Regions from separate parts of the Pseudoalteromonas sp. 13-15 genome, predicted to be linked through region 4. Evidence: predicted binding sites of a transcription regulator. Region 4 holds the regulator's gene; each other region holds the start of a gene.

Region 1 (7,630 bases), 750 kb from region 4:
AATAATACCTATCAACAAATATTAAACGACAAACGTCACCACAATGTAATTATGCTTAACTATACCCAAATTCCAGAAAGAGAATTTGAAAAGTGGTCTATGGGTTATGTTCCACAATCTAGAGTAACCCAATCACTGAATCTGAAATTTTCAGGCTCTGTTGATTTTAATCCATTTAAAATGTCTGGCGAAAGTGCTCACTTATTAATGCTAGCGTTAAAAGGCAGCATTACAGGTGCTATTAGTTAAAATACGCATGTATTATTGTTTTTATTGTTAACTTAAGCCAAGCTAAGCCAACTTTAATTAATGGAACAATTAATGAAAAAAGTACTGTTAGCCACGAGCTTAGTGATCAGCAGCCAAATAATGGCTGCTGACGTTAAATATACGTCAACCCCTATTAATATTGACGGCGTATCTGAAAGCGCATGGGATAAGGCTGCTTGGCACGATATGCCACATTTAATGGATGGTACATTGCCTTCAAACGATGCCGATTTTAAAGGCCGCTATCGCTTATTATGGGATGAAAAATTCTTATACCTACAAGCCGATATTGTAGATGATGTTTTAATAGACACACACCCAGACCCTACCTATAAATATTGGGATGACGATGCCCTTGAAATATTTATAGATAGCGATGCATCGGGCGGGATTCACCAATTTAACCACACCGCTTTAGCGTACCATATTGGCCTTGATAACCAAGCTGCCGATTACGGCCCTGATAAAAAAGCACACTTGTATACAGACCACTTAGTTAGCAACTGGAAACGCAATACCACTGCACCCTATAACATTACTTGGGAAGTTGCGATAAAACTCTACCCGAATGATTATCAACAAGGCGCAAAAAATACACCGCTTAAATTAACAGAAAAACAAGTTATTGGCTTTATGCTCGCGTATTGCGATAACGATGGCAGTGAAACACGCGAGCACTTTATGGGGTCACACGAAGTACAGCCAGTTAACGGTGACAGAAACCGAGGATTTATAGACGCAGATGTATTTGGCAAAATCACCTTACTACCAAAAAAGTGATGTAAGTTAGCGTATAGGTTGGGCGCAGCGAAACACAACAAAAAAACCAACCAACAAAATAGAGGCTTTGAACTATCAGTTGTTTTAGCGCTTGCTCTTTTACTTCTCGTTATCTTTTCTTTCTACAAAAATTTTTAAGTGAATTTTTCACAAAGAGGACAAGAGGTGCTGCGCTTTTAGAGCTCAATATTGATAACTAAAAACTGAAAGCTTCTCTTGCTTTAAAAACAAAAAAGCCGCTGTATTTTGCAATACAGCGGCTTTTGAAATCATTTTTCTAAATTAATAGATTATTACTTAGGAGCACGACCCGCACGTTTACGCTCATTTTCAGTTAAATGACGCTTACGAATACGAATGTTCTCAGGTGTAACTTCTACTAACTCATCATCAGCAATAAACTCAAGCGCTTGCTCAAGTGAATAGTTCAGATGTGGTGTCAATGTTTGTGCTTCATCTGTACCAGATGCACGAACGTTAGTAAGTTGCTTACCTTTAAGCGCGTTAACTGTAAGGTCGTTATCACGGCTATGAATACCGATAACCATACCTTCATAAACTTCAACACCGTGACCGATGAATAAACGGCCGCGCTCTTGTAAGTTAAATAATGCGTTAGTAAGTGCTTTACCTGTTGCGTTTGCAATCATTACGCCGTTCTTACGAACACCTAGCTCGCCACCTTTGTGCGGACCGTAGTGATCGAACGTATGGTAAAGTAAACCAGAACCCGAAGTAAGTGTCATGAACTCAGTTTGGAAACCGATTAAGCCACGGCTTGGGATCATAAAGTCCATACGCATACGGCCTTTACCATCTGGTGCCATGTCAGTAAGTTCACCCTTACGAAGACCAATTTGCTCCATGATAGAACCTTGGTGCTCTTCTTCACAGTCAATAGTTAGTGTTTCATACGGTTCTTCTAACACGCCATCAACAGTACGTAAGATTACTTCTGGACGAGATACAGCAAGCTCGTAACCTTCACGACGCATGTTCTCGATTAAGATACCTAGGTGTAATTCACCACGACCTGATACGCGGAAGCTATCTGGGTTGTCAGTATCTGCAACACGAAGTGCAACGTTGTGTACTAATTCTTTGTCTAAACGTTCACGAATATTACGTGATGTTACAAACTTACCTTCTTTACCACAGAACGGTGAGTTGTTTACAGAGAACGTCATTGTTACTGTTGGCTCATCAACACTTAGTGGTGGTAATGCTTCAACGTTGTTAGGACAACAAATCGTATCTGAAATCTTAAGCTCGCCTAAACCTGTTACAGTAACGATGTTACCAGCATAAGCTTTATCAGTGTCGATACGCTCAAGGCCTAAGTAGCTTTGTACTGAACCAATTTTACCGTTACGAGTCGTGCCGTCAGCGCCAATAACTGTAACTTGTTGGTTAGTCGCAACAGAACCACGTTTAATACGACCAATACCGATTACACCTTTGTACGAGTTATAATCAAGCTGAGAGATTTGCATTTGGAAGTCACCTTCAGGATCTGCATCCGGTGGTGATACTTCGTCAACGATCATCTTGAACATAGGTTCCATGTTGTCTGATGGCTCGTCTAAATCTAATGTCGCCCAGCCGTTGATAGCTGATGCGTAGATTACTTTAAAGTCTAACTGTTCATCAGTTGCACCAAGGTTATCGAATAAATCAAAGATTTGATCCATAACCCAATCCGGGCGTGCACCTGGTTTATCAATTTTATTGATAACGACGATTGGCTTTAAGCCTTGCGCGAATGCCTTTTGCGTTACGAAACGCGTTTGTGGCATTGGACCTTCTTGAGCATCAACAAGTAATAATACTGAGTCAGCCATCGAAAGTACGCGTTCAACTTCACCACCGAAATCGGCGTGTCCCGGGGTATCTACGATATTGATATGGTAATCATTCCAAGAGATAGCTGTGTTTTTAGCTAAAATGGTAATACCACGTTCTTTCTCAATGTCGTTTGAGTCCATCACGCGCTCTTCGTTACCGCCGCGTGTTTCTAATGTACCTGATTGCTCAAGTAGTTTGTCAACCAGAGTTGTTTTACCGTGGTCAACGTGCGCGATAATCGCTATATTTCTTAACTGTTCGATGCTCATATATTTACTCAGAGAAATTAAATTCTCAATGATCCTGCAAGATCTACGCACTCATCTGCGTTTTCACGAGATGTCCAAGCATAGGATTTAAAAGGGCGCATATTATCCCTCATTAATGACATGGATGAAAGTTTATCCAATACAATTTTCAAAACTTTCTCAATACTTTTACTAAGTATCTGTTTTATATATGACAATTATATGAAATAAATTGTCATTATTTTTTCAAAAATGCAGTTTACACTATTTACACGATATTTTTGGCACTCTTTTACATTTAGGTTATGCTGATTTCGAGCGATTAAATTAACAACAAATTGTAGTGCACATAGCCTGCACCAAAGTGGAATTTAACTGCACCATAGTGGTGCTATTTTATGCCCCACATTGTAGCAACTAAGTTTTTTTAACCTATAAACATAGAGTTATAAAAATGGCACAAAATCAGCTTAATAAATCCCAAAGCAATTATGCAGCAATAATAAAACCCAATAGTTGGAGGACACATGTCACAATCGGTTTTAGATTTTATTAAAGAAAATGACGTTAAGTTCATTGATTTACGCTTTACTGATACAAAGGGTAAAGAGCAACATGTATCTATTCCTCATCACCAAGTTGATGAAGATTTTTTCGAAGACGGTAAAATGTTCGACGGTTCTTCAATTGCTGGTTGGAAAGGCATAAACGAATCAGATATGGTTTTAATGCCTGTTGCTGAATCAGTAAAACTTGACCCTTTCACTGAAGAAACAACATTAATCGTACGTTGTGACGTTGTAGAGCCTTCTACACTTCAAGGCTACGAGCGTGATCCACGTTCTGTTGCAAAACGTGCTGAAGATTACATGCGCTCTACAGGTATCGCTGATACTGTATTATTTGGCCCAGAGCCAGAGTTCTTCCTTTTTGACGATGTTAAATACAAATCAGACATGTCTGGTTCAATGTACAAAGTTGACGCTGTAGAAGCAGCATGGAACTCAGATAAAGATTATGAAGGCGGTAACACTGGTCACCGTCCAGGTGTTAAAGGCGGTTACTTCCCTTGTTCACCTGTTGATTCTTCACAAGATTGGCGTTCAGCTACCTGTTTAGTACTTGAAGAACTAGGTCAAGTAGTAGAAGCACATCACCACGAAGTAGCAACAGCAGGCCAAAACGAAATCGCTACGCGTTTTAACAGTATGGTTTTAAAAGCAGATGAAATCCAAGAAATGAAATATGTTATTCATAACATGGCTCATTTATACGGAAAAACAGCTACATTCATGCCTAAGCCAATTGTTGGTGATAACGGTTCTGGTATGCACTGTCACCAGTCTTTAGCTAAAGACGGTGTTAACTTGTTTGCTGGCGATAAATACGGCGGTCTTTCTGAAGAAGCGCTTTATTACATTGGCGGTATTATCAAGCATGCTAAAGCTATTAACGCATTTGCTAACGCATCAACTAACTCTTACAAACGTTTAGTACCAGGCTTTGAAGCACCTGTAATGCTTGCATACTCTGCACGTAACCGTTCTGCTTCAATCCGTATTCCAGTGGTACCATCTGCGAAAGGTCGTCGTATCGAAGTACGCTTCCCAGATCCAACAGCTAACCCATACCTTGCTTTCTCAGCAATGCTTATGGCTGGCCTTGACGGTATCAAAAACAAGATCCACCCTGGCGATGCAATGGATAAAGATTTATACGACTTACCAGCAGAAGAAGCAGCAGAAATTCCACAAGTTGCATCTTCACTTGGTGAAGCACTAGATGCATTAAGTGCTGACCGCGAGTTCTTAACTCAAGGTGGTGTTTTCACTGACGACCTAATCGATGCTTACATTGCACTTAAAGGTCAAGAAGTTGAAAAACTTAACATGACAACTCACCCAGTTGAGTTCGAAATGTACTACAGCTGTTAATGTGACACTGTAAAAGAATGTGTGTTCTCAAGCCCGCTTAGCGGGCTTTTTTAATGGTAAATTAAATCAAACTCCACTAAAGTTAAGCAATCATAAAAATTGCAGGGTAGCAGTGTGAATAGTAAGATTTTATTGCTAATGATTACTTTAGGATTAAGTAATTATGGTTATGCGGGTGAAAAAAGGATTTACGCTTGGAAAGATCAAAACGGCGTTTTAGTGTTTTCAGATACACCGCGTAAAGGTGCTACAGAGGTAAAACTCTCTAGCCAAAGCTTAACTATGCCCGCTAAAGATATAGCGACTCTCAGCAGCCAATCCCATACTAAAAAAACAGGGTTTGGTATTGCCATTACGTCACCTGAGCACAATCAAACCATTCATGAAAATACCGGCACAATATACGTCACCAGCCGCGTAATGCCGAGCTTTAAAGCAGGCTATACCATTCAATTGCTTGTTAATGGAGAAGCAAACGGCCCTGCAATAAATAACTCAGTATTTGCAATTGCTGATGTTGAAGCCGGTGAACATATGCTTCAACTAAGACTGTTTAACGAGAAAAACCAAATTATCGCTGTGAGCGAGCCACGTATATTTAATATGCGCAGAAAAGGCAAAATCCATAGCAATTAAAGCGAAACTTAATACTTAGGCGCAGCAGCTCATTTAAGATAAAACCTGGCCTGTAAACACCTGCGCACTAAAATGGTGCAAACATGATTAATAACAAAAATTTTAGCCCCGAACTGCTTGATGCCATATGGCAAAATCAAACAACGGCAGTTATGCTTCTCGATAAAAATTTTACCGTTTTTTATGCCAATACCAGTACCAGTGAGTTACTTGGGCTTGCCACTAAACGCTTACTCGAACAGCCCTTTGATACCCTTTTTAATTACCATTCAATTGACTTAAAACGCATCGCGCAGTTTTCATTAATTGATGGCGTTGATTGCCAACAACACAGAGCTGACGTAGTCTTTAGCGATTCTCGCCATGCCAAAGTAAGTGTTAATTCAAGGCGAATTAACTTTAAAGGTACTGCGTATATTTTATTAGAATGTCGTCAAACGGACGATGAAATAAAGCACGATCAAGCTTCAAATCAAATGCATCAATACCAAGCAGCACGTAACTTAATAAGAGGCTTGGCACACGAAATTAAAAATCCTTTAGGTGGAATTCGCGGAGCGGCGCAATTATTGCAATATGAGGTTGATCAGCAAGAAAGAAATCAATGCGCTGAGCTCATCATTGAGCAAGCAGACAGATTACGTGAACTAGTAGATAGACTTTTAGGGCCTAATCAACTGCCACAGAAATCTTACGTTAATATACACCAAGCGTTAGAGTCGGTAGTGAAGTTAAGCACACTCGATAATTGTTCAAATATCGAATTGAAAAAAGATTACGATCCTAGTATCCCTAATGTGTTTATTGATCAGAGTAAAATACAACAAGTGGTTTTAAATATTGTTCGTAATGCTCAGCAGGCGCTTACTGAGGGTGGTGAGATAAAAATAAAAACGCGTATTAATCATCAACACCGTCGTCCAGGTAAGGCACCTAAAAAAGCCTTGTTGATCCAAATATCTGATAACGGACCAGGCATAGATCACAGCATACGTGAAACCTTGTTCTACCCTATGATCACCAACAAAGAAGGTGGCTCAGGGCTTGGACTCTCGATTGCACAGACGCTCATTGATCAGCACGATGGCTATATTGAATGTGATAGCTGGCCTGGACATACTGAATTTAATATCTATCTGCCCTTTGCAGATTAATGTTTGGAGTTGCCATGAAAACAGTTTGGCTTGTAGATGATGATGCATCAATTCGTTTTGTACTTGAAAAAGCACTTGAACGCTCTGGTTTTAATGTAGAAAGCTTTGCCAACGCGCAAGATGTACTTAATGCATTGAAGTTTAGTCAACCAACTGTTTTAGTATCGGATGTGAAAATGCCCGGTATGGATGGCATGGCCCTACTTGAACTCATCGCAGAACAAAACCCTGGCTTGCCAGTAATAATAATGACTGCGCACTCAGACCTAGATTCAGCAGTGAACGCCTTTCAAAAAGGGGCATTTGAGTACTTAGCTAAACCATTCGATTTAAATGAAGCCGTTGCACTTGTTGAAAGCGCATTTAGAGCAAATTCCACAAAAAAAACCAAACGTAAGCAAGCGCCTCCTAAAAGTGCTCACATCATTGGTGAAGCACCCGCTATGCAAGAGGTCTTTAGAGCAATAGGTAAACTTTCAGCATCTAGCATGAGTGTTTTGATTAATGGAGAATCGGGCACGGGTAAAGAACTCGTTGCAAGTGCACTTCATAATCACAGCCCGCGTAAAGAAAACCAATTTATTGCCCTTAATATGGCTGCTATACCTAAAGAATTAGTTGAGTCTGAGCTGTTTGGCCATGAAAAAGGCGCGTTCACCGGTGCCGATACCGTGCGAAAAGGTCGATTTGAACAAGCCAATGGCGGCACTTTATTTTTAGATGAAATTGGCGATATGCCTTTAGATGTGCAAACACGCTTACT
Region 2 (7,630 bases), on a different replicon from region 4:
CTCATTGCTGTAGGCGCTGATGTCGTTTGGTGCACGCCCGCATGCATCAATAGCGGTGGGTGTGCTTTGGTTTGGGTTGTCAATAAGCCAAAAACTATCGCCACCAATTGAGTTCATATGTGGGTAAACCACGCTAATAGCAGCGGCTGCTGCAACCATAGCCTCGGTAGCTGTGCCGCCTTGTTTTAGTATTGAGGTGCCTGCCTCGGTCGCTGAAAAGTGCGGGGCCGTAAAGGCAATGTTGTGTGCGTTCATGTGAGAGCTTCCTGTTTAAAATATGCAGCTAGTTGTGTTGCGCAGGCAAGTAAGCTTTTATCGTTATTGTGGCTCATCATGAGTGAAAACCCATATGGATGACCATTTTCTAGATTAGCCAATGGTAAGTGAACTTGCGCCGAGCGGCTCAAGCCCGCAATAGCTGATAGCGTAATTATTTGCATGCGTAAGGCGCTTGTGTCGGCGCCCAATTTAGGTGCGGTTGTTGGGGTTGTTGGCAAAAATAAGCAGCTAGTTGAATTTAGGTTTTTAGCAATTAATGTTTGCCATTGGGTTTGAACGTTAAGTGCTTCTTTTTCTTCTTGGGCGGTTAGTGCCAATGCCATTTTAAAACGGGCCGCGATTGCCGGAGCAAACTGGGGAGGGTGCTCCGGCAACTGAAGCCAATCTTTGTGCACTTTAGCAATAGCACGTCCTTGCAATATTCTAAAACTATCAGCGAGTTCGCTTAATAAGCTGATGTTAGGTAGTTCAAAATTTTTATGGTGTTTAAAATAAGGTTTGGTTTTTTTAAGCAATTGTTTAAGTGGTGCTTGTAAAGCTGGGCTGACTAGCTCAAATAAGGGCTCACAAATAACTAAGGTATTTACACTATTAATAGCTTGGCTTGGTAACAATGCGTCGCCTACTTTTTCTAATAGTTCTGCACTTTGGGTAAGCCAGCCAATGGTATCAAAAGGGGGAGCTAGCGGAATTAGGCCGTCTTTTTCAATCACGTTATGGCTTGGCCTAATACCAAATAAGCCGCAGTAACTTGCGGGTATTCTAATAGAGCCGCCAGTATCGGTGCCCAAGCCTATGTCAGCTAAATTGCCGGCTACCGCGGCGGCTGATCCCATACTAGAACCACCGCATACATGCCCTTTTAATTTTGGGTTTTGTGCTGCGCCATAGTGAATGTTATTTCCCTCTAAGCTGTAAGCAAGCTCATCGGTATGGGTAAAACCTTTAAAAATACAACCTGCATCCATTAAATTGTTAACGCTACTTGCTGTTTGCTGGGCAGGTTTTGCTGCTTTAAACCAGCTAGGGTTACCTGCGCTGTTGCGCTCGCCTTTAACTGCAAATACATCTTTTACGGCTAGGCGCTTATTGCTTAGTGTGCCCGTTTGACTTGATTGCCAATTACTGGGTCCATGGTCACAAAATATACCTGTGTTTTTAGTTTTTAATTGCGTGTTCATTTTGTAACCCATCTACATAAAACTGACCAAATGGTTATTTACTAACTTTAAATTGAGTAAAAGAGAATAGTGTTGTTATTTTTTTCGGCTCTCTACGTAATATCTTATTTATATTAACTGAGCACTAATTGTACTTTGCATCGGTGGTTTCGGTTTTAGCGAACTTAATACAAGCAAAACAAATGCCAAAAGTAAATTCCTGTCCGATTGGTCAGGTTTTTGGGCGTTACAGAGGGGGATTTATAATTTTGAAGTTTTAAAGTGGGTGCTTTTAACCGCAAAACAAACCAACTTGGTGCATTGTTGCACCAAACTGGTTGTTATTATTTACACTAATTTATTAAATAAGGGGGGCTTTACTAATTATTAGGCCATTAACGTCGCCATATAGCCAATCGTTTGGTGCTATTGCGGTATTTAGCATATTAATAACTTGGTCTTGATCGCCAAAACCGCGCTTAAGTGTGCTACGAGGGGTTGAACCAATCGCCATTACAGGTAAATCCATTGTTGCAAGTATTTCTATATCGCGGCAACAACCATTTATTACAACACCTTCCCAGCCATTTTGTAGCGCGCGTTCGGCCATAATGTCGCCAATAAAAGCAAAACGTTTGCTAGCAAACCCATCAATTACTAACACTTTCCCTTTACCATCTTGATGAAGAACATCGGCGGCAAACGAGTTGTCTTCTGGGCAGGTTACCGTTACTGCTTGGCCACTAAAGGTGGTTTTTTTACCAAAGTGGCGCAATCCACTATCTGCTACTTGAACCGAGCTGCGGTGATCGTCGAATAGGTCAGGGGTTGTAAAGTTTTCCATGTGTTAGGCCTCGTTTGGGGCGGGTATTTTTAAGCCAATACCTTTTAAAATTATGTGGGCAATTGATTGTGTTATTTGTGCCACGTCGGTTTCGTCATATTCTAATTTATTCATAACTAGCAGTACTTCTGCTTGAAAGTCTGCGTAGTATTGTGTTGTTGACCAAATAGTAAATAAAAGGTGATGGGGATCCACTTGGTCTATTTTTTTTGCGTCCATCCAGGATTGAAACACATCAATTTTTTGTTTAACCCAAGGCCGTGTATTTGTTCTAAAGTAGTTTTGTAAATAGGGGGCGCCACGCAAAATTTCATTGGCAAATAAACGAGATTGAAGAGGTTGGTTCACGGCAAGTATTACTTTACTTTTTATGTAGTTATAAAGCACTGCTGCGGGGTCGTCTTCAGCGGTGACGTTATCAAGGCCTAAGTTCCAATTTGCTATTATTCTGTCTATTACCGCTTCGTAAAGGCCATCTTTGCTTTTAAAGTAATACAGTATGTTAGCTTTTGGAACGCTAGCCTCTTTTGCAACCATGCTCATGCTTGCGCCGTCATACCCATTAAGAGAAAATAATTGCTCGGCGGCATTTAATATGAGCAGTTGGTTTTTTTCCCGAGTGACTTCTTTTTTATTTGGTTTTATTTGTGTGGTCATTATTGATTGTGCGTGTTTAACGTGTTGATTGATTGTAGCTTTACTGACCGAAAGGTCAATTACTAAAGTGGCTTTAAATTTAACAGCACGTAAATATGCTTAGGTGTGCAGAGGTTAGATGGAGTTAGCAGGTGTGTGTTTAGCGTATAGGGAGCTAAACACACCATGGTGTTAAATACTATGTTTGTTTAGCCAGTCTAGTGCTAAAGGCCATAAAGCGGCAGACCTTTTACTAAAAAACTTCATATGGCCAATATCTTTCAGGTTATATTCACTGGGCGTTAAATGTAGCGTTTGTGCGTTAAGTTTTGGAAAAACAGAAAGCATATCAGCAACATTATCGTTATTTGCTATATCATCATCGCTGGCATTAATCCAAAGCGAAGGCATGACTAGTTCATTATAAAAATGTTGAAATACTGTATTGCCAAATGCTGATTTAACATACCCTTGTGCGTTACACCATTTTTGCCACTGTTGAGCTACGCCTATAGGTAAAGGCTCGCCCATACCAAACCATTGTGATTTAGTATGGCCAAATAGTGCATTACTCACCGGAATAACCCCATTCATAAAAAAGTGTGCTTTAACCTGATACGCCAAGCGCATATTGGTTAACTTGCCCGACGAACACGCAAAGTTAAACAGTGAGCTGAGTTGAGTGGCATTGTGCATTAAACCTACTAGCTGCCCGCCGGCACTGTGACCTATCAAATGGTAGTGGGTATTCGGAAATGTTTTTTGAAGTTGTTCTAGCACTGCGGGCATATCCTGCTCGCCCCACGATTGCAAATTCGCTTTACTATTTTTAATGCTGCCATTAAGTGATTGGCCTATCCCGCTGTTGTCAAACGTAATAACGGCAAATCCATTTTGCTGCAAGTAAGTAGCAAAGTTTGCATAAAATTGCTGTTTAATCCCCGTTGCAGGTGCAATCATTACTGCGCCTTTTATGGTGCCTTCTGGTTTAAATACATGCGCGCTTAATGTTTGTCTGTTATTACAGGTAATAGTGATGTGATCAAAGTGTGGTGTGGCCATTAGAGTTATTATTTTCCATATAAAGTACACAGTTGAAAAGAGTAACTGGTTAGACCAGTAAAGGCAATAATACTATTTTTCCCGTGTTCATGTCCTAATGGCAAAAAATCAAAAACAAGCTATTTTGCGTCACTATTCACCTGAGCTAATAAGTCGAGTACTTTTTGTTGACCAAAAGTTTGTGCAAATTGCTCTGCTGTTTGGCCAGCTTTGTTTTGATGGGCGTTATCGCAATCAAGGCTGACAAGTGTTTTAGCTATACTAAATTCGCCTCTAAATATAGCGGCCATTAAGGCCGTATTACCACGCTTATCTTCAAGGCAGGCATTAGCGCCTAACTGTAAAAGCGTTTTAACCGTGCTTTTATTACCGTGATAAGTGGCAATCATTAGCGCGGTGTAACCTTTGTTGTTGTAACTATTAATAGGAATGCCAGCATCAACAAATTGCGTTATTACGGCTGTGTCGTCGGTGCGTGCGGCAGCAAAGTAATATGCAAGTAAGCTGTCGTATTGTGCTTTTGCGGTTGTTGGCTCATTCACAGTATTTTGTTGTTCATTACCAAGGCTTGAAAAGCTCATTACTAAAGTAAATATAATAAGGAATTTACGCATACGGTTTACCTTTTAAAAAAAGAGGAAGGGAGAGTCGGTCCTTCCTCTAGGTTGGGTAAATTATTAAAGTTTAGCGGCTAGTTGCTTAACCATTTTAATATCGCCATTTACGGCTTTAGTTAAACGTGTACCGTACTCGCTGTCGGCTTTGTAGAAGTGGCTAAGCATTTTGTGCATAACTTTGCTGTCTTTTACTTTGCCTAAATCGCCAGCTAAGTTGTTAACTAAGTTAGTGCGCTCTTGCTTACTAAAGCCACGGTAAAGTACGCCAGCTTGTGCGAAGTTTTGCTGCTTTTTAATCGCGGCTTGTTGTACAAAGCCTTTAAGTTCAGTGTTACTTCTGCGTGCAATTGGGTTTTCTGCAACGTTTTCGTGACTTGGTTGGTAGTTCACATTACTTGTTGTATTACCGTAATTCATTGCGCCGTCTTGGTTGTAGTTAACCACATCAACTTTTGCGCGGTTAATTGGTAATTGTTGGTGGTTAGCACCTAAGCGGTACATTTGTGTATCTGAGTATGAAAACATACGCCCTTGTAATAGTCTGTCTTCAGATGGCTCAATACCCGGGATTACATTTGCCGGTGCCATTGCAACTTGTTCTGTAGATTGAAAGAAGTTAGTTGGCATACGGTTTAAGGTCATTGTACCCACTTTTGTTTCTTTAACGTCTAACCACATTTTTGTTGCATCTAATGGGTTGTAATCAAAGTCATCTAACTGCGATGGGTCAAGTGTTTTAATGTATAGGTCCCACTTAGGGAAGTTGCCTTTACCAATTTCGGTGTACAGGTCGCGTGTTAAGTGTTGAAAATCTTTTCCTTGTACTTCGGCTACTTCTTTAGCATCTAGGTTGTCGATACCTTGTTGGCTTACCCAATGAAACTTAACGTATTTAACATCGCCTGATTTGTTAATCATTTTATATGCATGTACGCCCCAACCATCCATTTTACGTAAGCTTGCTGGTGTACCGTAGTCGCTGTATACCCACGTTAACATGTGAGTAGAGCCCGGCTCGTACGAGAAAAACTCAAATAAGCGGTTAGGATCTTGAATGTTATCTACCGGAGATGGCTTTAACGAGTGAACCATATCTGGGAATTTAATCGCGTCACGGATAAAGAACACAGGTAAGTTGTTACCTACTAAATCCCAATTACCTTGGTCTGTGTAAAATTTTGTAGCAAAACCACGAGGATCACGCAGCGTTTCAGGGCTACCTTTTGAGTGAATTACTGATGAAAAACGAACAAATACGTCTGTTTCTTTACCTGCTTCTGCAAATGGCGCCGCAATTGTTAAATCGTCTAGTTCTTTTGAGGCTACAAACACGCCGTGTGCGCCAGTTCCTCGCGCATGCACTACACGTTCAGGGATACGCTCGCGTGCAAAACGTTGCAGCTTTTGAATTAGGTGTACGTCTTCAAGCAATACACTGCCGCGCTCACCGGCGGTCATTGAGTTTTGATTATCGCCAACAGCTGCGCCGTTGTCCTTTGTAAGAGTGGTAACCGCACTTGCAGGTAATGCCACTGCAAGGGCTAATGCGCTTAAAGTTAATTTAGTTTTTGTTGTGTTTATTTGAGTTTTCATTGTCGACCTCGTTATTTAAAAGTGCCGGCAGTGTTGCTGGCTGTTTAACTGTTAACGAGTGTATGGGTTAAATTTATTTCGGTAAAATTGATTGTTTAGATTGTAATAATCACAAAAGTAGATTGGCATCTGCAGTAAATACATTTGCTGTGAATACGGCATGCGATTTTAGTCGTAACAGCTAAAATCAAAACTAATGAAAATCAACAGCTTTTGTATTGAGGTGTTGATTATTTGAACTATGTAGCGAGTTTTTAAGTTCACAACGTGTTGACATATTATAATAATAAAGAGAATATGCTCACTCTCTGGGCTTATGCTCAAGATTGTGTTTGCATAAAACTAAATGCAATAAGGTAAAAAAATGAACCCTAAAATTGAACTGGTTATTTTTGACTGTGATGGCGTTGTAATTGACAGCGAAGTTTTAAGTGCACAAGTGCTCATCGATATGCTTGTTGATAAAGCGGTGTTTATTGACCGTGCTTATGTACAAGAACATTTTTTAGGGTGCAATTTTAAAGCGGTTACTCAAAAGATAGCTGATGCTTTTAATGTTGAATTGCCAGAGCGATTTGAAGCTGATTATAGAAATGCACTTTTACATGAGTTTGAAACAGCCCTAATGCCCACAAATGGCATTAAAGAGGTATTGGCTAATTTAGCTACACCTAGCTGTATAGCAACTAGTAGTAGCCCTGCACGAACAGAAAAAGCATTAAGCGTCGTTAAATTGAGTCATTATTTTGATGAGGTGTTTACTTCAAGTGAAGTAAAAAATGGCAAACCTGCGCCGGATTTATTTTTACACGCCGCTAAAAAAATGGGGGTTAACCCAGCCCATTGCTTGGTAATAGAAGACTCTATAGCGGGCGTGAGTGCGGCGCTTGCCGCAAACATGCAAGTACTTCATTACAGCGGTGGAGGGCATATGCAAGGAGCTGTTAATTTTGTTCACAAGGCATACCCCGAGGTTGCTCATTTAACAGATTGGAAAGCGTTTTATGAAATGTATCCAACCCTAAAAATATAAAAATAGCGTTGATTTAGTCCCACACTGACATGAATGACGTTGTTTAAGAATTTTCGAGGTTGTGTGCTTAGCCGCACACACAACTAAATGCACGTTTTTGTGATTATTATCGTGTTAAAACAATAGGAAGTACCATGGCAACGAGTCCACACACACACACATTTAAAGATGTAAACGAAGAGCAACTTCCCGTTGCTAATAATAAGCTTCATGGTTGGAAGCATTTTGCCGGTTTATACGCGGGTGAGCATGTTGCAGCCACTGAGTTTGTTATTGGTGCAACATTTGTTGCACTGGGTGCATCAACAATCGACATTTTACTAGGTTTATTAATTGGTAATTTATTAGCAATGTGTTCTTGGTGGCTAATTACAGCGCCAATTGCAGTAGAGACGCGTTTAAGTTT
Region 3 (7,630 bases), 1.3 Mb from region 4:
GCAAACTTTAAACTTGAGCTACCACAGTTTAATACTAAAACATGTTGTGACTTAGGAGCGGGTGTTGGCATAGATATAATTTCCATAAATAAAGTTTAGTAAGTGAACATTAATTATTTACTGTTACACTCAGGTCTTAATTAAAAGGCTAAAGATATTATAAACAAGGTCGTTAGACCCATGAATAAGTTTTATATTTTAAACTATTTGATGTATTTAGTTTAGTATTTTGCACAATTTAACAGCAAAATTAAGCACTTTTACACATTAAGTGAAACCCGCTATATTTGTGTTACACTTTGTAAAATACGAGCTAATTAATATATTGAATTTAGTAATTGTGAGGAGTCATGATGCAAAAAAGTGTGATGTCACAAGTTCAAATTGGTAGGCAGTACGCAAAACAATGGCCAATGCGAAAAGAGTTAGCTCCATTGTTTAGTGAGTTTCGGGTAATTAGAGCAACAGAACTTGCCATTACTGTTATGCCCATTCTTGCTATGTTGACATTATTTTTTCAACTCAACTACCTTGGTCCTGATTTTTTACCACAAGCGATTGCCAGTGCATTGTTTTTTTTATCTTTACCTCTACAAGGTTTATTGTGGTTGGGTAAACGAGCACAAACCCCATTAGACCCAGCCATGCTAAGTTGGTACAAAGAGCTGCATACAAAAATGGTTGCTAATGGTTATCAAGCTAAGTTAAGTGAAAAAAAGCCCCGGTATTTGGAGCTTGCAACTTTACTTAAAGATATGTTTGAAAAAATGGATAAAGCGTTCACTAAAGAACAGTTTTAATAAACGCTTTCAACAATCACGCTTTTTGAAATTGCGTTATATAAAACGACAAGGTGACATGGTGTTCACCTTTCTCTTCTAGTGTTTCCCAGTGCTCAGGTCTAAATTTCCACGCAAACGGTGTCATCATTATCAGGTTTCTAACATCGTTAATACTCAGTGTTACCTGTTGAGTGATTAAATCTTGGTGAGTTTCTGTAAAACCTTCAGGCACATCTACTTTCGTATGCTCGCTTACTGATTGGTAAATATAAGCTTTTAACTCTTTTAAATGCCATGGCCCTGGGCTGGCCACGACAAGCGTAGCATTAGGTTTAGCGAGTCTATCAAGCTCTTTAGTAAATAAAGGTGCAAATACACTTATAAGAATATCAGCAAACCCTTCTTTAAAAGGGGCTTGACTGATTGAGGCAACGCTAAAGCTGCAGTTGGGGTAACGTTTAGCGGCGTATTTTATAGCTGACTTTGAAATATCTACACCATAAACTTGCGCCTGAGTATTATTAGCAATAGCGTGGGTGTAAAACCCTTCACCGCACCCTAAATCAATAATATTATTACCTTTTATAGTACTTGTTATATCGCTAAGTGCTTGTTGTAAGAATGCATAAAAACCTTGCTCTAAAAATGTGCGCCTTGCTTGTACCATTTCAAGCGAGTCACCAGGTTGTTTAGAGTTTTTGTTTTGAACAGGCAGTAAGTTAACGTAGCCTTCTTTGGCAAAATCAAAACTGTGGTTGCTTTCACAACGCAGTGTATTTTGAGTTTTTGCTAGCGATTTGCTACATAAAGGGCATTGATATTCAAGACTCATGAGTCTAGGTAATCCTTGTCGTAAAAAGTTTTAACCCAGTGGGGACGGTATGTAATTAAAATGGTGATGGCCATTCCGTTCAACATGGCTTCTGGAAACCAAATTATAGCACTTAAATAAACGTAATTGTCGGCAAGTTCTTGCCAATTATACTCACCTAAAGAGAAGTAAAAGAGGGCACCTAAAGATATCTTTATGCACGCTATAAACCCAGCTGTTATGAAGGCACAAACAAATATATAAACAAAAAAATGCTTAGGTAAATAGTGATAGCACACAACAAAACTTAAATAACTCAATAATATGGGAATAAAAGCGCCAATAAGTATCTGTACAGGTAAAAGGTTAAAACTAACCTGCTCAAATGAAAACAACAAGGCACTTGCCAGTAGGCTACTCAAAATGGTTAGCCGCCAGCCTAATATTAAGGTGGCTGCAGTAATACCAAGTATGTGCAGGTCAAGGCCAGTTAAAATACCGGCTTTAATACGCCACAGTAGTGCAAATACAAGCGCACAGGCTAATACACCTGTTTGCCTAGCAGATGTTTTATAAAGCGATTTATAGGTGTTTTTGTCAAAACTAAAAATCGCAATAGCAAGTACAAGGACCCACATCAGCCCTTGTATTTCAGTGTTTAACATTATAGCTACTTGAACGTTGACCAAATTGGCGCATGATCTGATGGTTTTTCAATTGCGCGCAGCTCATAATCAATTCCTGACTCAATACAACGCTCAGCAAGTGATTGAGTTGCAAGTACAACATCAATTCGCAGGCCGCGATTATCTAAAAAGCCTTTAGAGCGGTAATCAAACCATGAGTATTGATCGTTAACATCAGGATAGAGTTCTCTGAAGGTATCTTTAAATCCCCAATCTAAAAGTGTTGATAGCCATTGACGCTCCTCTGGCTGGAAAGAGCACTTACCTGTTTTTAGCCAGCGTTTAGCGTTGACCTCACCAATACCTATGTCTAAATCTGTAGGTGATATATTTATGTCGCCCATAACAACTACATCCTGATCGGGAGTGAGGTTTGTATCTAGATGTGTCATCAAATCTTTATAAAATTGACGTTTATAGGGGAATTTAGTTTCGTGATTGATGTTATCGCCTTGCGGGAAATAACCATTCATAACGGTAATGTCGCGGCCGTTATCTTGTTCAATAGTGACACTGATCATGCGTTTTTGCGACTCTTCTGTGTCGGTAGCAAACCCTTTTAAGACCGATTTTGGCTCTTTTTTGCATAACATAGCTACGCCGTAATGTGCTTTTTGACCGTGAAAGTAGACGTGGTACCCCATTTTTTGAACATCGTCTAATGGAAACGCTTCATCATGAACTTTAATCTCTTGCAAGCCAATTACGTCTGGTTGATGTTTATCAATAACAGCTTGTAATTGGTGAAGACGAGCACGCAGACCATTGATATTGAAAGAAATCACTTTCATTCGATTTACCTTTAAATTTGTTCTCATTTTGATAGCAAATTGTATCAGTAATTTAGCTTACATAACATGTCTGAAATGACAAAATAGCTGCGCAAATGTTGATCAAATGCTGGTGAAAGTTTAAACATTGTTAATGTTGTATTAATTTATAAAATAAATAAAAAATTCAATTGATCTGCTTAAAATTGGCTATATAATGCGCGCAAATTCATTGGCAAACTCGTTCACATAGGATCTCTCATGAAAGCACAATTATTTTTAGCGGCAACATTATTAGCATCTTCTTCTGTTTCAGCTCAAAGTAACACTTACTTCAGCCAAGACAGCTCAATTGAGTCTAAGCTGTGTGTATTAAGCGCAAACGAAGGTTTTTCTGCGGCACGTAAATTAGCAGCTAAGCACAATGTATACTTATCACGCTTCTCACAAAGCATCATGTGTAACGGCCAAGATATTCGTGATATTGCAAAGAAAGATTCAACAAACAACATAACTGAAAACAAAGTAGAAGTGTTTGCTAAAGATGCTCAACAAGAAACTCAATTATGTATGACTGCATTAAAGCAAGGTTTAGCGCCAGTACGCCAAAAAATCGGTAACTTAAACTCGCTTAAATGTAACGGTCAGAAAGTTACTGACTTTGTTAAGCGTTATCAAAACGCTGCAATTTAATTAGCACAACAAAATTAATGAGAGCCCAGCTTTTAAAGCTGGGCTTTTTTTTTGCAAAATTTACAAGGTTGGTTGAAAAGGTTTCAAGGCTAACGTATTGAAAATAGAATAAATAATACACAGGATTTCTGTAAAATACTGAAATTTATATTTATTTTATTTTGGCACCAGACTTGTATTAGTTGTTGTGACATTTATTAACAACGAAGGACACGTCTTATGAAAAAGTTAACATTAGCAACAACTATTCTAGCAACATTAAGTTTAGCAGCCTGCGCATCTAATCAAGGTCTTGATAAAATAGACAGCGACTTTGCAAGCCTAGACAACGACAGTGATGGTTTTATTTCAAAAGTTGAAGCTGACGACGATAATATTTGGGGTCACTTTTCAAATATCGACACCAATATGGATGAAGAAATTAGTCGTAAAGAATTTAATGCTTACATGCAGTTAAACACTGGCAAGGTTGCAACCGATAGTGATGTAAGTGAATCAGCCTTTAAAGCTGAAATTGCAAAATTTGACAAAATTGAAAGTAGTTTTGCCAGTTTAGATAACGATAGTAATGGTTACATATCAGTTGTTGAAGGCAATGACGACGATATTTCAAATCACTTTGGTTATATGGACAAAAACGAAGACAAGCGAATTAGTAAAAATGAGTTTATGGGCTACATAAATAAATATGGTAAATCTGTAGCTGAAGACGAAGCGTTAGAGTCAATTAAACACAGCTAATTAAAATTCAGAACATAAAAATCAAAGCCAGTTATTTTAACTGGCTTTTTTTATGGCTAATTTTAGATAATTGCCAGATATATTTTCCTAGTTAGTGGTTGTTCTGTCATAATAGATGGCTGTGTATTTTTATTTATTAAGAGTGTATATGGCTGGGCGGCGAATTAGTGATGAGCAGTTGGTTGAAATCATTGAGGCTGCGATTTTTGTTGCAGACAAACCCATAAGTAAACGCCATATTAAAGACACTGTTTTAGTGGATATTGCAATTTCTATGTCACGTGTAAACGATGCTATAGAAACAATACAAACACACTTTCAAACCCGTGGTATTCGCCTTGTTGAAGTTGGTAGTGGTTATCGATTTCAGGCGTGTAGTAGTTTGAGCCCTTGGTTGAGTAACCTATGGCAAGAACGAGCTCCTAAATACTCACGTGCTTTATTGGAAACATTATCACTTATTGCTTATCGTCAACCCATTACGCGTGGTGAAATAGAGCAAGTAAGAGGTGTAACAACGGGTTCGAATATAATTAAAACCTTACTCGAAAGAGAGTGGGTGAAAGTGGTAGGGCACAAAGAAGTACCGGGTAAGCCCGCTTTATACGCCACTACTAAACAATTTTTAGATTATTTTTCATTAACGGGTTTAGAAAACTTACCTGCGTTACCTGCGCAACAAGAAAGTAAAATAAACCAGTTATTAAGTGATCCTTCTGTGAGAGAACCATCCGAATGAATATACAAGGTGAAAAGTTACAAAAAGTCCTAGCCAGAGCTGGTGTAGGCTCGCGTCGTGAAATGGAAAAATACATTGACGCTAACCGTGTTAGTGTTAATGGCAAAGTAGCTAAACTCGGTGACCGCGTTGAAGAAACCGATTTAATTCGTGTTGACGGTCATACCGTAAAAATTGAAGAAAAAGCTGACAGAATTTGCCGTGTAATTATGTACAACAAACCCGAGGGAGAGTTGAGTACACGTAAAGACCCAGAAGGTCGTCGTACTGTATTTGACAGACTTCCTCGTATTGATGGCGATCGTTGGATAGCTGTAGGCCGACTGGATGTGAATACGTCAGGCTTAATGTTGTTTACCAACGATGGTGAATTAGCCAATCGTTTAATGCACCCAAGTTATGAAGTAGAGCGTGAATATTCTTCGCGTGTGTTTGGTGAAGTAACAAACGAGACACTTAAAAACCTGATGCGTGGTGTTGAGCTTGAAGATGGTCCAGCAAAATTCACAAATATAAAACCGCTAGGTGGTGAAGGAATTAACCGCTGGTTTAATGTGACATTAAACGAAGGGCGCAACCGCGAAGTTCGTCGTTTATGGCAATCTCAAGACGTTGAAGTGTCGCGTCTTATCCGTATTCGTTACGGTAAGCTAGAGCTAGATAAGCGTGTGCCACAAGGTGGTTGGGTTGAATACGACTTAGAAACCGTTAACTACTTGCGTAAAACGGTTAAGTTAGGTCGTGAAACGCAAACTAAACTTTCAGTTATGCCTGAAAAACGCAAAGATAAACGCGCTAAAATTAATCAAATTCGTAAAGCGGTTAAAAAGCACAACCAACGTGTTAAGTCGACTAAGCGTAAGTGATATTTTGACGTTTTGTATAAAAGCCGCATTATTTGCGGCTTTTTTATTGAGGTTAATAAAAGTAAACAGCTGTTACTTTTTTATTTGTGCGTCTAATGACTCGCCATTGACTGCAATTGAATCATCACTCATTAAATATAAATAGGTCGGCATAATGCTTTCAGGTGTTGCCAACTTATCTCTATCTTCGCCAGGGTATGCCGATGCGCGCATAGATGTGCGTGTAGCACCTGGATTAATACAGTTTACGCGAATGTTGGTTTTACCTACTTCACAAGCCCACGTTTGCATCATACCTTCAACTGCAAACTTAGAGATGGCATAGGGTCCCCAAAACTCACGGCCTTTACGACCAACACCAGATGAAGTGAAAACAATAGAAGCATTGTCTGATTTACGCATCACGGGGAATAATGCTTTGGTGATCATTGCTTGAGCTGTCACGTTAACTTTCATGATGTTCTCAAACGTAGATGAACAAAAATGTTCTAGTGGCCCTAGAGAGCCTAATATGCCAGCATTATTTAAAAGTCCGTCTAAACGACCAAACTGATTCTCAATAGTTGCAGCAAGATCACGATAATTTTGTTTTGTTGCGCCTTTTAAATCCATTGGCACAATCGCAGGTTTTGGGTAACCTGCATTCACAATTTCATCGTATACGCATTCAAGTTTATTTGTTGTTTTACCTAATAAAATGACAGTCGCACCATGCTTTGCATAAGTAATGGCTGCTACTCGGCCAATACCATCGCCTGCGCCAGTGATTAAAATAACTTTATCGTTTAATGCATTTTCAGCTGCTTGATAAGTGTGCATAAAAGTACCGATTGATAGATTTTTTCTGATTTTAACATAGCAATTCGACAAGTAATCGAATTTATTGAAAAATTAGGTGGCGAAAAAAGAAACTTTACGTTAAGTTTAACTGGTCTAATGTCTCATTAATAATCTGATTACATTGTTTTAACTTGATACACTGATTAAACACACTATAAAAATAAAATATGTTCGGAGTCACCAATATGAAGAAAATGCTACTTTCACTCTCGGTCACTGCTGCTTTAGCAGGTTGTGGCGGCGGAGAAACGTTAGAAGATGTTAAGAATGAAACCGCTACAGTTGTACCTATGGCCACGGTTAGCTTTGACCCTGCTAACGGTGTAATTTCTGTTCCCAATGATTTATTAATGAGCGGTACCCAAGATGGTACTTTAAATATTCCAGGTGAATTAGATGACGACAATGTATCTATCCCGCGTGCTGCATATGCTGATCCTCAGTTAGCATTAGGCGCACTGGACGGCTGGTCGTCTCAAGTTCCTTATAAAGTTGATTTGACATTTCCACCAAATGTTTCACTTGACGAAGCGTCAGCTGGAACACCTGGTAGCGTAAGAATTTTTGAAGTAATAATGGGCGCAAGTCTGACAGATGCAGAATGTTCTGTTGCTCCAGCTGGTGCAGCTTGTAAGCTTGTTGGCGAATTAACATTCGGTGTTGACTTTGTTACTCAAGCTTCAGGAAATGCCGTCGCTATTA
Region 4 (7,630 bases):
CTACAGCCTGCAGCTTCATTAACACCACTAAACGAATAAGATCTTCACTTAGTTTTGTGTGCTCACGAATCGGAAAAGCAATATTGTCAAACACAGACATGTCGGTAAACAAGGCACCACTTTGAAATAGCATGCTCATTTTTGTACGCGCTTCATATAATTCTGAACGCGTCATGGAAGGAATACTGCCACCCTCAAATAAAATATCACCCGAATCAGGTTTTAATTGGCCACCAATTAAACGCAACATCGTGGTTTTACCAATACCGCTTGGCCCCATAATCGCAGTGATTTTGCCTTTAGGCACACTAAAGCTCATATTTTTATATATGACCCTATCGCCCCTGGAAAAGCTAACATCCTTGACTTCTACTATTGATTGCGACAAGTCGCTCTCCATAAAAATGTTCACTAGTGCCCCTATTTTAAATCTTTTTGATCCAATATGGAAAAAACAATTCGTAAGATTTTGTAATGTACGTTTAAAACACACATTAAGACTCACTCATCTTCACTTAACCAACACTTAAACTGGGGTCTGTTACCTATTAAGGTTAAATTTTCAGCAACCTATTTAGAATTTTTGGCAAGTCAGTACCTGGTAGTGTAGTTATTCCCCATACATCAGCAAAACTTTAATACTGAAAGCCTAACAGCCCCGACTAATTAATTTAGTAAAATGAATTAGTCTACGTAGTTGACCTTACTCTTTTATTTATACTTTCATCGTGGCATTTGTTACTATTCGCGCCATTCCTATTTTGAATAACTGGCTTAATACAATGGTTACCTCGTTTGTTATTTTGATTCTTGGTTTTGCAGCCCTAGTTTGGAGTGCTGACAGGTTTGTTTATGGTGCGGCCGCACTGGCTAAAAACTTTGGCGTACCAACCTTAATTGTTGGTTTGACTGTTGTTGCCATGGGCTCATCAGCACCTGAAATGATGGTATCAGCCTCTGCTGCATTAGCTGGAAAAACAGACACTGCGGTAGGCAACGCAATTGGCTCAAATATCACAAATATTTTACTGGTATTAGGTATTACTGCTTTATTTAGGCCTCTTAGCGTTTCTTCAAGTACATTAAAACGTGAAATCCCGTTAGTGCTTATCGTATCTCTAGCTACTTGGTATATTTTTTCAGATAACTACTTTTCGCTTGCTGAAGGCGTTGCCTTATTAATTGGTTTTGTCGTCTTTATTGGCGGGCTGATTATTGTTTCGCTACGTGCTAAAAATCAAACAGACCCATTTGTATCAGAAGCATGTGATGAAGTACCCAATGACGTACCAACAAAAAAAGCAGTAATTTGGTTAGTTATTGGTATGGTATTACTCCCTGTCAGTGCACATTTTTTAATAGATTCAGCGGTCGATATTGCAAAATATTTTGGCCTAAGTGATTTAGTGATTGGCTTAACAATTATTGCAATAGGTACTAGCCTGCCAGAGCTTGCAGCCTCAATTGCAGGGGTTCTTAAAAATGAAGATGACTTAGCACTGGGTAATATTGTTGGCTCTAATATTTTTAATATTCTTGCCGTGCTGCCTTTCGCAGGCATTATCAACCCTTCTGCTATTGACCCGTCTGTTGCTAACCGCGACATACTTATTATGATTGGTGCCACGGTCGCACTTATTATCATGTCATTGAACTTTAGAGGTGCTCAGCGCATCAATAGAGTAGAGGGCGGCTTATTATTAATCGCTTTTTTAGGCTACCAAGGGTATATTTTCAGTCAAGTAGGGTAAGTAATGGCAACGCTAAATTTTATTGAACAAGGCCTACGTGTATTAGACATAGAGCGCCAAGCATTGAGTGATATTGCACAATATGTGGATGAAAATTTTCATCAAGCATGTCAGTTAATATATGACTGCCAAGGGCGAACTATTGTTATAGGCATGGGAAAATCGGGTCATATTGGCAATAAAATAGCGGCGACTTTAGCAAGTACTGGCAGCCCTGCATTTTTTGTACACCCAGGTGAGGCAAGCCATGGCGACTTAGGTATGATCACTAAAAATGATGTGGTTATGCTAATTTCTAATTCTGGTGAAACAAGCGAAGTCCTCAATATAATTCCTGTTTTGAAACGCCTCGGCGCAAAAATGATAGCCATGACAGGCAACGCTAGCTCAACAATGGCAACGCTTGCAAACGTACATATTTGCATAAAAGTACAAAAAGAAGCCTGTTCGTTAGGCTTAGCCCCTACAGCAAGCACAACAGCAACACTTGCAATGGGCGATGCCATGGCGGTTGCACTGTTAGAAGCTCGCGGTTTTACAGCTGATGACTTTGCGCTATCTCACCCCGGCGGCAGTTTAGGTAAACGTTTACTGCTGACCCTAAAAGATGTCATGCATAGCGGTAAAAACACACCTATTATTAACGTTACTCAAACTATAAAAGATGCACTGATAGAAATGTCGGCAAAAGGCTTAGGCATGACAGCCATAGTTGATTCTCAGCAACAACTTGTAGGGCTCTTTACCGACGGTGATTTACGTCGTATTTTAGAACAACGAATTGATATACATACAACACAAATAGATGTTGTAATGACCAAGTCCTGCACAACGGCAACGCAAGATATTTTGGCCGCTGAAGCACTTAATATTATGGAGCAAAAGCGTATTAATGGTTTAATTATCGTTAATGAGCAAAACCACCCTATTGGTGCATTAAATATGCAAGACTTACTAAAAGCAGGAGTATTATAAATGCAATTTGAAGAGCTCTATCAACCATTGAGTGAAGACGCAAAAGCACGTGCAAAAAAAGTAAAGCTACTTATTTGTGATATTGATGGTGTGTTTTCTGATGGTCGCATTTATTTGGGTAACCAAGGCGAAGAGCTTAAAGCATTTAATACAAAAGATGGCTTTGGCATTAAAGCGCTAATTAATAGCGGCTTTGAAGTTGCGGTAATTACAGGACGCCACTCAAAAATAGTACAACAGCGTATGACAAGCCTAACAGTACAACATATATACCAAGGCCAAGAAAATAAATTACTCGCTTACGAAGAACTAAAAACAAAGCTCAATTTAAATGATGAGCAAATTGCCTACATTGGCGATGATGGCCCAGACATGCCAGTGATGGAGTTAGTCGGGTTTGCTGTTGCAGTAAATGACGCACATCCGCTAATAAAACGTTTAGCACATTATACAACACAAATGCTAGGTGGCTTTGGTGCAGTGAGAGAACTAACCGACCTACTAATGCTTGAAAATAACAAACCTTTGACCACAAAAGGGACTAGTTCATGAATACAGCGCGCATAATATTAAGCGTTTTATTCATCAGCTGTATGGTTTGGCTTTGGTACCCTTATTTCACACAAGTAAATTTACCACAACAAACCGAAGCAGACATAATTGCAAAGCCCGATTACACAGCCATAGAGCTAAAACAAACAGCGTATGACGAAAATGGGAAAATCAGCCATAAAGTAACGGCAGCGCGAATGGAGCTATATCAAGAATTAGGGTTTACCTTTTTTGATAAACCTATTTTTACGCTATACAACGACAAACAAACATGGCGAATTAACGCTAATGAAGCAACATTATACGAAGGCAGACAACTAATATTAGAAGGTAACGTTGTTGCTAGTAATTTAACTGATAACGCAATGATAGATAAAATTAATGCTGATAACATTCAGGTAGATATAAAATTACTAACGATGCAATCAGAGCAGCCTGTCATTGTTACAGGGCCCAATTTAAAAATCACCGGTAAAGGCTTAGAAGCCGATTTAAAAACCGAAGTGATAAAATTAATTAACCATACGCGAACTATTTATTATGACCAATAAACTATCAACACTCTTTATTATTCCAACATTTTTACTTGCATTAGGTACTAATGCCGCTGAAACAACAGCGCCAATTTCTGCAAATCAAATTTCGATTAGTGCGGATAAACAAGAGGGTCAACTAAAAGAAAACGTAGGTATCTTCGAAAAAAATGTTGAAATTATTCATGGCGACAGAAAAATTACCGCAGACCGCCTTGAGGTTCACAAGCGCGATGAGCTAGGCGACAACAAGCAATTGTTAATTGCCACAGGTACGCCTGCATATTTTGAAGAAAAACAAGCCGACGGCACAATAATGAGCGCCAGCGCTAATGAAGTTAGGTACGATGTTTCAACGCGTTTTTTAACATTAATTGGAGATGCAGAGATATCTCAAGCTGGGCAAAAAATGAATGCTAAAAGCATTACCTACGATATAGAACAGCAGCTTATTAGCGCCGAAAAAGATGAAAGCTCAACTGACCGTGTACACACTATCTTAGTGCCTGTGGAGCCTAAAAAAAATGACAAAGGCCAACCATGAGCACATTAAAAGCAGAGCTACTAGCCAAAAGCTACAAAGGCCGTGAAGTTGTAAAAAATGTGGGCTTAGAAGTTAAAGCTGGCAGTATTGTAGGCTTGCTTGGGCCAAACGGCGCAGGTAAAACAACAACCTTTTACATGATTGTAGGCTTAGTCCCTAGCGACAAAGGCAAAATATCTATCGATGATAACGATATTACGCTTTTACCTATGCACAGTCGTGCTAGATTAGGCATTGGCTACTTACCACAAGAGTCGTCTATATTCAGAAAATTAACAGTGTATCAAAACTTAATGTCTATTTTAGAAACTCGAAAGGAGCTCACTAAACAAGCCAGAGAAGATACATTGAATAATCTATTAGATGAATTTAGCATTCAACACATTCGCGACAGCAAAGGCATGGCATTATCGGGCGGAGAACGTCGCCGAGTGGAGATTGCACGTGCTTTAGCTGCAGATCCAAAGTTTATTTTGTTAGACGAACCTTTTGCCGGTGTTGACCCTATCTCAGTATTAGATATTAAAAAGATTATTGAACACCTGAAAAACCGTGGTATTGGCGTATTAATAACAGACCACAATGTGAGAGAAACCCTTGATGTTTGTGAAAAAGCCTACATTGTTTCTCATGGGGAACTGATTGCTTCTGGTACCCCTGAACACGTATTAAATGATAAAACTGTACGCGATGTATATTTAGGCGAGCAATTTAGGCTGTAACATTTACGCCTTATTTATAAGCATCTGCTAGTATTAATTATAACAACTTAAAAGGATTGTTAGAGATACATGAGGCAATCACTACAGCTGCGCATGGGCCAGCAACTTACAATGACACCTCAGTTGCAACAAGCTATTCGCTTGCTGCAATTAAGCACATTGGATCTTCAGCAAGAAATACAAGAAGCGCTCGACAGCAACCCATTACTTGAGGTTGAGGAGCAAGACTACGCCGATGACCTTGCGGGCAAAAATGAGCAAAAAGCAGATAACGATGAAGTTACAGTAACCGTATCTGCAGATGAAGCCCCTAGCGAGTATGAACAAGACAGTGGTGAAGCGCTTGCTAAAGATACCGTAAGTGACGACATGGCAATGGACGTTAGCTGGGATGAGTACATGAGTGCAGCCCCTGCATCATCTTCAGGACCAATGCCTGAAGATGAGTCTATATATCAGGGCGCATCAACTGAAACGCTTCACGAATACTTAATGTGGCAATTACAATTAACGCCATTTAGCCCTACAGATGAAGCCATTGCTATTGCTATTGTAGAAGCGGTGGATGATTCAGGCATACTGACACTCAGTTGCGAAGAGATTTTAGAGAGCTTTAATCAAGATAACGACGATGACGTTGAGGTTGAACTTGACGAAATAGAAGCTGTATTAAAGCGCATTCAGCTATTTGACCCAGTGGGTATTGCGGCACGTAGCTTACAAGAGTGTTTGTGTATTCAGTTAAATCAATTTGATAAAGGCACGCCTTTTATTGATGAAACAAAAATGATTTTAACCGAGCACATTGATTTGTTAGCTGCTCGTGACTACCGTACATTAATGAAAAAAACGAAGCTCAAAGAAGATGAGCTTAAAGAAGTAATGACACTTATTCATACGCTTAACCCTAAGCCTGCAGACACAATAGTACGAGAAGAGTCTGAGTATGTAATACCTGATGTGTCAGTTAAAAAAATTAAAGGCCGCTGGATTGTAGAGTTAAACCCAGACAGCATGCCAAAAATTCGTGTAAACAGCCAATATGCAGCGATGTCGCGTACAGTTAAATCAAGCGGCGACAGTCAATTTATTCGCTCACATTTACAAGAAGCTAAATGGTTTATAAAAAGCTTAGAAAGTAGAAATGATACACTTTTAAAAGTAACTAACTGTATTGTTAAACAACAACAGGGCTTTTTTGAACACGGGCCAGAAGCCATGAAACCGATGGTTTTAAATGATGTTGCCGAAATGGTAGAAATGCACGAATCAACAATTTCGCGCGTAACTACGCAAAAGTATATGCACACACCGCGTGGAATATTTGAGCTTAAATACTTTTTCTCAAGCCACGTAAGTACCGAAAATGGTGGAGAATGTTCATCTACGGCAATACGTGCACTTATTAAAAAATTAATCGCAGCAGAAAACTCAGCAAAACCATTGAGTGATAGCAAAATTGCGGATATATTGGCTGAGCAAGGAATTAAAGTAGCGAGACGTACAATCGCAAAATATCGCGAATCTCTTGCTATTCCACCGTCAAATCAGCGAAAGAGCCTGATCTAAGACGCTAAACAAAGAGGGTAATGCTTATGCAACTAAATTTAACTGGTCGTCATGTAGAACTAACTGATTCATTAAGAGACTATATAAATACCAAATTTGCGAAGCTAGAAAGGCACTCTGATCATATTAATAATGTTCATGTCATTCTTGATATAGAAAAATTAAATCAAAAAGCAGAAGCAACTATTCATGTAAGTGGTGCTGAATTATTCGCATCCACTGAACATCAAGATATGTATGCAGCTATTGATTCATTGATTGACAAGCTTGACCGTCAAGTAATTAAACACAAAGAGAAGCTTGCTCGACACTAATATGATGAAATTAAGTTCACTTATATGCGAGGACTGCAGTAAAGCTGCGGTCCTTTTTAATAGTAAAAAAAGAATTTTAGAGTTTATTAGCGAGCTGGCTCACGATAAATTACCGTATTTATCTCAACAGGATATTTTGGGCGCTTTATTAACCCGCGAAAAGCTAGGCAGCACAGGGATAGGAAGAGGTATTGCTATTCCACATGGCCGAATGAGCGGCGCACAAGAACCTTTAGCATTGGTGTTAGTAAGTGAAACACCGATTAATTTTGATGCTATAGACAACCGCCCTGTTGATATTTTTGTTGCACTCATCGTACCTGAAGGCGATAACCAACAGCATTTAAAGACGCTAGCAACGATAGCTGATAAACTAAAAAATAAAGAATTTTGTAAGCAGCTTCGCTGTGCTAAATCGGATGCTGAGTTGTATCAAATTATTGTTGACCAATCGTAACAAATTTAAAGGGTGATTAATGGAGTTGATTATCATAAGTGGCCGTTCTGGTTCTGGTAAGTCGGTTGCTTTACGCGTTGTTGAAGATCTAGGTTATTATTGCGTAGATAACATCCCAGTAAATTTATTACCTTCTTTGGTAAGAAGCGTTTCTGATAACTACGATAAAATTGCCGTTAGTATAGATGTGCGAAATTTACCAAAAGAGCAAGA

Evidence for each region. Region 4 encodes sigma-54, which starts transcription at its own class of promoters, with help from an activator protein. Its sites were predicted from a motif close to GTTGGCACGNNNNTNGNNT; they were not measured.
Region 1: the regulator sigma-54 is predicted to act here: its motif matches at 3,597-3,615, upstream of glnA (glutamate--ammonia ligase).
Region 2: the regulator sigma-54 is predicted to act here: its motif matches at 1,632-1,650, upstream of ATS72_RS17790 (amidase family protein).
Region 3: the regulator sigma-54 is predicted to act here: its motif matches at 3,903-3,921, upstream of ATS72_RS04590 (EF-hand domain-containing protein).

Annotation. Positions count from the first base shown of each region.
Region 1 is NZ_CP019162.1:2,264,135-2,271,764, forward strand. It holds gene ATS72_RS10480 (BLUF domain-containing protein) at 1-249, shown strand, start outside; gene ATS72_RS10485 (CBM9 family sugar-binding protein) at 322-1,050, shown strand; gene typA (translational GTPase TypA) at 1,344-3,164, opposite strand; gene glnA (glutamate--ammonia ligase) at 3,671-5,077, shown strand; gene ATS72_RS10500 (DUF4124 domain-containing protein) at 5,192-5,713, shown strand; gene glnL (nitrogen regulation protein NR(II)) at 5,797-6,867, shown strand; gene ntrC (nitrogen regulation protein NR(I)) at 6,882-7,630, shown strand, end outside.
Region 2 is NZ_CP019163.1:501,837-509,466, forward strand. It holds gene ATS72_RS17785 (gamma-glutamyltransferase family protein) at 1-255, opposite strand, end outside; gene ATS72_RS17790 (amidase family protein) at 252-1,460, opposite strand; gene ATS72_RS17795 (putative 4-hydroxy-4-methyl-2-oxoglutarate aldolase) at 1,801-2,283, opposite strand; gene ATS72_RS17800 (TetR/AcrR family transcriptional regulator) at 2,287-2,940, opposite strand; gene ATS72_RS17805 (alpha/beta hydrolase family protein) at 3,112-3,981, opposite strand; gene ATS72_RS17810 (ankyrin repeat domain-containing protein) at 4,101-4,595, opposite strand; gene ATS72_RS17815 (catalase) at 4,659-6,191, opposite strand; gene ATS72_RS17820 (HAD family hydrolase) at 6,556-7,224, shown strand; gene ATS72_RS17825 (purine-cytosine permease family protein) at 7,359-7,630, shown strand, end outside.
Region 3 is NZ_CP019162.1:992,565-1,000,194, reverse strand. It holds gene ATS72_RS04620 (acetate kinase) at 1-71, opposite strand, end outside; gene yfbV (terminus macrodomain insulation protein YfbV) at 354-800, shown strand; gene rlmA (23S rRNA (guanine(745)-N(1))-methyltransferase) at 817-1,614, opposite strand; gene ATS72_RS04605 (energy-coupling factor ABC transporter permease) at 1,611-2,258, opposite strand; gene xthA (exodeoxyribonuclease III) at 2,264-3,070, opposite strand; gene ATS72_RS04595 (hypothetical protein) at 3,311-3,742, shown strand; gene ATS72_RS04590 (EF-hand domain-containing protein) at 3,962-4,483, shown strand; gene scpB (SMC-Scp complex subunit ScpB) at 4,632-5,222, shown strand; gene rluB (23S rRNA pseudouridine(2605) synthase RluB) at 5,219-6,088, shown strand; gene ATS72_RS04575 (YciK family oxidoreductase) at 6,161-6,907, opposite strand; gene ATS72_RS04570 (VolA/Pla-1 family phospholipase) at 7,114-7,630, shown strand, end outside.
Region 4 is NZ_CP019162.1:3,017,142-3,024,771, reverse strand. It holds gene ATS72_RS14005 (ATP-binding cassette domain-containing protein) at 1-400, opposite strand, end outside; gene ATS72_RS14000 (calcium/sodium antiporter) at 783-1,751, shown strand; gene ATS72_RS13995 (KpsF/GutQ family sugar-phosphate isomerase) at 1,755-2,726, shown strand; gene kdsC (3-deoxy-manno-octulosonate-8-phosphatase KdsC) at 2,727-3,278, shown strand; gene lptC (LPS export ABC transporter periplasmic protein LptC) at 3,275-3,829, shown strand; gene lptA (lipopolysaccharide transport periplasmic protein LptA) at 3,819-4,355, shown strand; gene lptB (LPS export ABC transporter ATP-binding protein) at 4,352-5,077, shown strand; gene ATS72_RS13970 (RNA polymerase factor sigma-54) at 5,147-6,646, shown strand; gene hpf (ribosome hibernation promoting factor) at 6,673-6,960, shown strand; gene ptsN (PTS IIA-like nitrogen regulatory protein PtsN) at 6,965-7,417, shown strand; gene rapZ (RNase adapter RapZ) at 7,437-7,630, shown strand, end outside.